DNA from 2 places in the Citrobacter sp. Marseille-Q6884 genome. Region 2 is predicted to be linked to the other one. Evidence: riboswitches for the same ligand, from Rfam matches in the RefSeq annotation. Region 2 holds a riboswitch; the other holds the start of a gene.

Region 1 (3,716 bases), 1.1 Mb from region 2:
CCGCGCATTGGCGACATTCCCGATGCATTGATGATGCGCATTATGGCCTGCCGACCGCTGGTATCCCTGAATCGCCAGGAGGCAGACATTGCCGCCGAACGTTTCGGGCTAAGCGCCGATGTCGAAGGTTTTGGCGCACAATGGGTGAAACGCTTTGCGGCACCGGTAGTAATTCGTCATGACAAGGACGGCGCGTGGTATTTCAGTGAGCCTACATCCGGGCGTGTTGCGGCGTTTCCCACGACGGTCGTGGACACCATTGGCGCAGGTGACAGCCACGCCGGAGGAATGCTGGCCGGGCTGGCGTCTGGCTGGTCTCTGGCCGATGCGGTACTGCTTGGCAATGCGGTAGGATCGTGGGTGGTTGGGCATCGCGGCGGCGATTGTGCGCCTTCGCGTGACGCGTTACTCCTCGCACACAAAAACGTATAGGTCGCTGCGACAATAACTGATGCTGTACTCAATGGGCCGTTGCTGCTGGTCGAGCGCGACTTGCTTTATCACCAGCACCGGCACTTTGCTGTCCATCTGAATGTGCGACTGGAACTCCGCATCCGGCATCCGGGCGCTGACACGAGAACGTGTGCGCTGCGGGAAGATATGCTGGCTGCGAAAATAGTCATACAGCGAAACCCCAATGGCATCTGCATCGTGTATCAACGGCGCAGGCACCCATGACTCCTCAATTGAAACGGCATCTTCATCCACATAACGAATACGTTTGAGCAAAAAAACGTCGCTACCTACGGCAATCGCCAGTTGCTGCGCCACCTCTTCCGGGCAAGGTACAACGCGTTTATTCACCCAAAGGGTATTCGGTTTTTTACCGCGTAATACCACTTGCTGGGAAAAACCGCGCGCTTCTTTTAGCGAATACTCAAAGATGTTGTTGATCTGCGTTCCGTAGCCCCGGGCACGGGTAACAACGCCTTCTTCTTCCAGCGCCTGCATAGCTTTACGAACCGTAATACGCGAAACGCCAGTCAGTTGGCTGAGGTCGCGTTCACCGGGCAGAATATTGCCATGTTCCAGCATCCCGCTGCGCACCGCGTTCTTCACCGTTTGAGCGAATTTCATATACAGCGGCGTGTTATCCGCCGCTGAAATGCGTTCATTCAGTTGCTCGATAAGCTGGGTATGCGCTTGTTCCATTTATCTTTTTCCTGGCCAACGAAACTGTAGCCAGTATACGCATTTATCGTCATCACCACCACGCGTGGAAATGATGCACCGGACCGATCCCTTCACCCACTTCCAGCGTATCTGCCTGAGCCAGCGCCGCGGAGAGCCACAGCTTGGCTTCCTGCACTGTGTCTGCCCAGTTCGCATGGCGTGGACGCAACGCCGCCAGCGCCGCCGACAGCGTACAACCCGTACCATGCGTATTTTTAGTCATGACTCTGGGGGCGGTGAAGCGCTGCTCGCCATCACGAGTAAACAGCCAGTCCGGGCTTTGTGCGTCATCCAGATGACCACCTTTCATCAGGACAGCGTCACAGCCAAGCGCACGCAGCGCTCGTCCCTGCTCAAGCATCTCCTGTTCTGTTCGCGCATGCGATGCCCCAAGCAGCGCTGCCGCTTCCGGTAAGTTCGGCGTAATAATGGAGACTTGCGGCAACAAACGGGTGCGGAGCGTTTCTACCGCCGAGTGCGAAAGCAGCGGATCGCCACTTTTCGCCAGCATAACCGTGTCCAGCACGACATTTTGTACCTGATGACGGCGTAAACGCTCGGCGACCGCTTCAACAATATCCGTTTCCGCCAGCATGCCGATTTTGGTGGTGTCGATGCGTACATCGTTGAATACGGAATCCAGTTGCGCGGCGACAAAGTCAGGTTCAATCCGGTAAACCGACTGCACCCCGCGCGTATTTTGCGCCACCAGCGCCGTGATCACCGAACAGCCATAGGCGCCCAACGCCGAGAAGGTTTTCAAATCTGCCTGAATACCTGCGCCGCCGCTGGGATCGGTTCCGGCGATAGTGAGTGCGTTAATCCGTTTCATGCTGGCTCCTGCGCGTTCAGGTTATATAAGGCGTCGAGAAATGCCGGAATAAAACTGCCCGGTCCTGTCGAGTGTTCAGTGGCGATTTGCCCGGCTTGTTTCATCCAGCTACAGGCGGACGCGACGTTATCCAGTCGATCGCCTTGCAACGCACAGCTGGCTGCCACGACCGCTGACAAGGCGCATCCGGTGCCGACCACGCGTGTCATCAGCGGATCGCCGCCATTCACGCTCACGATACGCTGACCGTCGGTGACGTAATCCACGTCTCCGGTAACCGCAACCACGGTGCCAATCTGACGCGCCAGCGCCTGCGCCGCCGGAAGCGCCGCGATGGCTGTGTCAGTGGTATCTACGCCGCGTCCACCGCCGTTCATTCCCGCCAGCGCGAGGATTTCTGAGGCATTGCCGCGAATGGCGGCAGGACGAAGCGCGAGTAAGTCCAGGCAAAAACGGCGACGGTATTCCAGTGCGCCTACGGCGACAGGATCAAGTGTCCAGGGCGTTTTAGTCAGATGGGCCTGTTCAACCGCCGCGCGCATTGCCGTCGCGCGGCTCTGAGTGAGGGTACCGACGTTAATCAGTAGCGCACTGGCCATCGCCGCAAACTGGCTGGCCTCTTGCGGTTCAATCACCATGGCAGGTGAAGCACCTAAAGCCAGTAAAGTATTGGCGGTGAAGCTCTGTACAACCTCGTTGGTCATACAATGTGTCAGCGGGGAAAGCGTTCTAAAATGATGTAACGTGTGAGCCGCAAGCGTGCGGCTGTGCAGGTCAGGCTGCATAGTTCAGCTCCTGCCCGCGCGAAGAAGGGACACGAGCAGTGTCAGACTTCCCTACGCTGGCATTATCCAGATCAGGTGGTACGGGTATTTCTCAGCCTTCACAAGGAAGGGCACCCCGAGTCGTTTGGTACAAATTAGCTTACTTTTTGCAAGATTATGGGAAGTGACGTGCTGATGCAAGCCCATCAGCCCTGCTATCGCCCCCACCCGACGATACCCTACCCGAGAACGAATGCGTGTGTGATTCTCTTTTCTTCTCCATCACACTACGCAAATTATTCGCATCTTGTGGGTGCTTAATGCCTGAACGCTATGACACGGCAAAAGATCATCAGAAGAAGGCTTAATTGATTTTCACCAGACCAAGCGCAAGTAAGCTTTTCGCGGTTGCGATTATGGCCTCTTCAGGTGCGCGAGGCATCCAACCTAGCAGGTTTGTGGCTTTCGCATGCGTCACATTCATATCGACCCCCAGCAGTTTGACCATCCCCAGCATAACGGGATTTTTGTTGGCGGCGGTACGTACCTCGTCATCACTCAATCTCTGAGTGGATACGTTGCGGGCCTCACTCCCCATGCGATCGCACAACGTCTGCGCCACCTGCAGTAGGGTCAGACTGTTACCGGAACTTGCAAGAAATCGCTCTCCCTTAGCGGCCGGGTGAGTCATCGCCAGTAGGTGTAAATTAGCCACATCCCTGACATCAACAAAGCAAGAGTTGATATTCGGGCAACCCGACTCACCTTCCAGCATGTTTTTAATTATCCGGGTGGAATGCGAGTAATCGGCTCCCAGCACGGGTCCTAATACCGCAACAGGATTAATAGTCGAAAGTTCAAGACCACGCCCTTCTTCCTCGATGAAATGCCAGGCTGCGCGCTCCGAAAGCGTTTTTGATTTTTGATATGGCCAGACATCACCACTG
Region 2 (3,716 bases):
TCTTCTGGTCGTTTGCAACAACAGTTCATCCGTCTGTGGCAATGCTGTGACGGCAAAACGCAAGACACCACGCTGAACGAGCTGGCAGAACTGCTTAGCTGCTCCCGCCGTCATATGCGCACCCTACTCAATACCATGCAGGAACGCGGCTGGCTGACGTGGGAAGCGGAGGTCGGTCGTGGCAAACGCTCGCGCCTGACCTTTCTTTATACCGGGCTGGCGCTCCAGCAACAGCGGGCAGAAGACCTGCTGGAACAGGATCGTATTGATCAACTGGTGCAACTGGTGGGCGACAAAACCGCAGTACGGCAGATGCTGGTATCCCATCTGGGTCGCAGTTTCCGTCAGGGCCGCCACATCATGCGCGTCCTCTACTATCGCCCCATGCACAACCTGCTCCCCGGCACGGCCTTACGTCGTTCCGAAACCCATATTGCCCGACAAATCTTTAGCGCCTTAATTCGCGTAAATGAGGAAAATGGGGAACTGGAAGCCGATATCGCGCATCACTGGCAACAAATTTCACCATTACACTGGCGATTCTTCCTGCGTCCGGGGGTGCATTTTCATCATGGACGCGAACTGGAAATGGAGGATGTCATCGCCTCCCTCATGCGCATCAACAGCCTGCCGCTGTATTCGCACATTACGCAGATCCTCTCCCCTACCCCCTGGACGCTGGATATCCATCTGGCGCAACCGGATCGTTGGCTGCCCTGGTTACTGGGGCAAGTGCCCGCGATGATCCTGCCGCGTGAATGGGAAACATTGCATAATTTCTCCAGTCACCCCATCGGCACCGGCCCTTATGCGGTGATGCGTAATACCCATAACCAGCTAAAAATTCACGCATTTGATGATTACTTTGGCTACCGGGCGCTGATCGACGAAGTTAACGTTTGGGTCTTACCGGACATCGGTGAAGAACCCGGCGGCGGGCTGATGCTCAAAGGCCCAACAGAAGACGAAAAGGCGATTGAAAGCCGGCTGGAAGAAGGCTGCTATTACCTGCTTTTTGACGCCCGTACACATCGGGGAGCCAATCAGGAGGTCAGGGAATGGATAAGCCGGGTACTCTCACCAACAAATTTAATCTACCACGCCGACGAACAGTATCAGCGCCACTGGTTTCCCGCCTACGGTTTACTGCCGCGCTGGCACCATGCCAGACCGGGTCATGGTGAAAAACCCGCCGGGCTGGAAACGCTGACGCTCACGTACTATCGCGATCATATTGAGCACCGTGTTATTGCCCAGATCATGAAAACGTTACTGGCAGAGCATCAGGTCCAGCTGAATATCCAGGAGATCGACTACGATCAATGGCATGCGGGGGAAATCGTCAGCGATTTCTGGCTTAACAGCGCCAACTTTACCTTGCCGCTGGACTTCTCGCTGTTCGCCCATTTATGCGAAGTCCCGTTACTCCAAAACTGTATTTCCCGGGACTGGGAAAGCGACGCCGCCCGCTGGCGAACCGGGGAGATGAGTCTGGCGGCATGGTGCCAGCAACTGCTCGCCAGTAAAGCCATTGTGCCGCTGATTCATCACTGGCTGATCATTCAGGGACAGCGCAGTATGCGCGGGCTACGCATGAATACTCTCGGCTGGTTTGATTTTAAATCAGCGTGGTTTGCCCCACCGGATCCTTAAAGATGGCTCTTGATTGCCGCATAGCAACAAAATCATTACACTAACGCCGTTCTCAACGGGGTGCTAAATAAAAACATACACAAAATCATTCATGATGCATCAAGGCGGCAAGTGAGTTCCCAGGAGCATAGATAACTCTGTGACTGGGGCATGCAAGCGCAGCCAACACAGAGGCAGCGTGAATGATGAAGTGTATGGGCTGAGAGATACCCGTCGAACCTGATCCGGATAATGCCGGCGAAGGGATTTGAGGCTATAACTCAAGTCCTTTGCCACCTAACTCGTCATACTTCAAGTTGCAGATGCGTTGGCTTTCCTCGCTCACCCCAGTCACGTACTACCTGTACGCTCCTGAGGATGCGCTGCGTCGCTGCCTTCCTGCAACTCGAATTATTTAGAGTTTTACTTTATGAGGTGCAAAGTGTTAAAAAAATGTCTTCCCCTGCTGCTGCTGTGCGCAGCGCCTGCCTTCGCCAAACCTGTTTTGACCGTCTATACCTACGACTCGTTCGCCGCTGACTGGGGCCCCGGTCCAACCATCAAGAAAGCCTTTGAAGCTGACTGCAACTGCGAGCTGAAACTGGTGGCGCTGGAAGATGGCGTATCACTGCTGAACCGCCTGCGTATGGAGGGGAAGAACAGTAAAGCCGACGTGGTACTGGGCCTGGACAACAACCTGCTTGATGCCGCGATGCAAACCAAACTGTTCGCCAAAAGTGGCGTGGCAAGCGACGCGGTCAACGTCCCTGGCGGCTGGAAAAACGACACCTTCGTTCCGTTTGATTACGGCTATTTCGCCTTTGTCTACGATAAAAACAAACTGAAAAACCCGCCGAAAAGCCTGAAAGAACTGGTTGAAAGCGACCAGAAATGGCGTGTGATTTATCAGGACCCACGCACCAGTACACCGGGTCTGGGACTGTTGCTGTGGATGCAAAAAGTGTATGGCGATAAAGCACCAGAAGCCTGGCAGAAACTGGCGGCCAAAACGGTCACCGTCACGAAAGGCTGGAGTGAAGCTTACGGTTTGTTCCTGAAAGGTGAAAGCGATCTGGTGCTGAGTTACACCACCTCTCCGGCATATCACATTATCGAAGAGAAAAAAGACAATTACGCTGCCGCCAACTTTAGTGAAGGGCACTATTTGCAAGTGGAGGTCGCCGCCCGCACCGCCGCCAGCAAACAGCCTGAACTGGCCGAGAAGTTCCTTAAGTTTATGGTTTCTCCGGCATTCCAGAATGCGATTCCGACCGGCAACTGGATGTATCCGGTGACCCAGGTTTCCCTGCCGACAGGCTTTGCGCAACTGGATAAACCCTCCAGCGCGCTGGAATTCACTCCGCAGCAGGTTGCGGCCCAACGTCAGGCATGGATTAGCGAATGGCAACGCGCCGTCAGCCGTTAATTCCTGGCTGGCTGATCCCCGGACTGGCAGCGGCCACGTTGATGGTCGCTGTCGCTCTGGCTGCATTTCTGGCGCTGTGGTTTAACGCCCCTGAGGGAGACTGGCTTACGCTGTGGCAGGACAGTTACCTGTGGCATGTGGTGCGTTTTTCCTTCTGGCAGGCATTTTTATCTGCCGCGCTGTCAGTGATCCCGGCGATCTTCCTCGCCAGAGCGCTTTATCGTCGCCGTTTCCCTGGGCGTCTGGCGTTGCTACGCCTGTGCGCAATGACGCTGATCTTGCCCGTGCTGGTCGCCGTTTTCGGTATCCTCAGCGTCTACGGTCGCCAGGGCTGGCTGGCCTCGCTCTGGCACACATTCGGGCTGGAGTGGACGTTCTCGCCGTACGGTTTACAGGGCATTTTGCTGGCGCACGTCTTTTTCAATCTCCCGATGGCCAGCCGTTTACTGCTGCAATCGCTTGAGAACATTCCCGGCGAGCAACGCCAGCTCGCGGCTCAGCTAGGCATGCGGGGCTGGCATTTCTTTCGCTTTGTTGAATGGCCATGGCTGCGTCGCCAGATCCTGCCCGTCGCTGCGCTGATATTTATGCTGTGCTTCGCCAGTTTCGCTACCGTGCTGTCACTGGGCGGTGGACCACAGGCAACCACCATCGAGCT

The links. A riboswitch is a leader RNA that binds a small molecule or an ion and turns the genes downstream of it on or off. The one in region 2 is predicted to bind thiamine pyrophosphate.
Region 1: linked by a shared signal. The riboswitch ahead of thiM (hydroxyethylthiazole kinase) and the one ahead of thiB (thiamine ABC transporter substrate binding subunit) in region 2 are both predicted to bind thiamine pyrophosphate.

What each region holds. Positions count from the first base shown of each region.
Region 1 is NZ_CAMDRE010000001.1:2,947,207-2,950,922, reverse strand. Features, by position in the region: gene N7268_RS13955 (PfkB family carbohydrate kinase) at 1-432, shown strand, start outside; gene N7268_RS13950 (GntR family transcriptional regulator) at 406-1,152, opposite strand; gene thiD (bifunctional hydroxymethylpyrimidine kinase/phosphomethylpyrimidine kinase) at 1,205-2,005, opposite strand; gene thiM (hydroxyethylthiazole kinase) at 2,002-2,790, opposite strand; TPP riboswitch at 2,822-2,918, opposite strand; gene N7268_RS13935 (SDR family oxidoreductase) at 3,134-3,716, opposite strand, start outside.
Region 2 is NZ_CAMDRE010000001.1:1,877,232-1,880,947, reverse strand. Features, by position in the region: gene sgrR (HTH-type transcriptional regulator SgrR) at 1-1,653, shown strand, start outside; TPP riboswitch at 1,700-1,917, shown strand; gene thiB (thiamine ABC transporter substrate binding subunit) at 2,075-3,058, shown strand; gene thiP (thiamine/thiamine pyrophosphate ABC transporter permease ThiP) at 3,034-3,716, shown strand, end outside.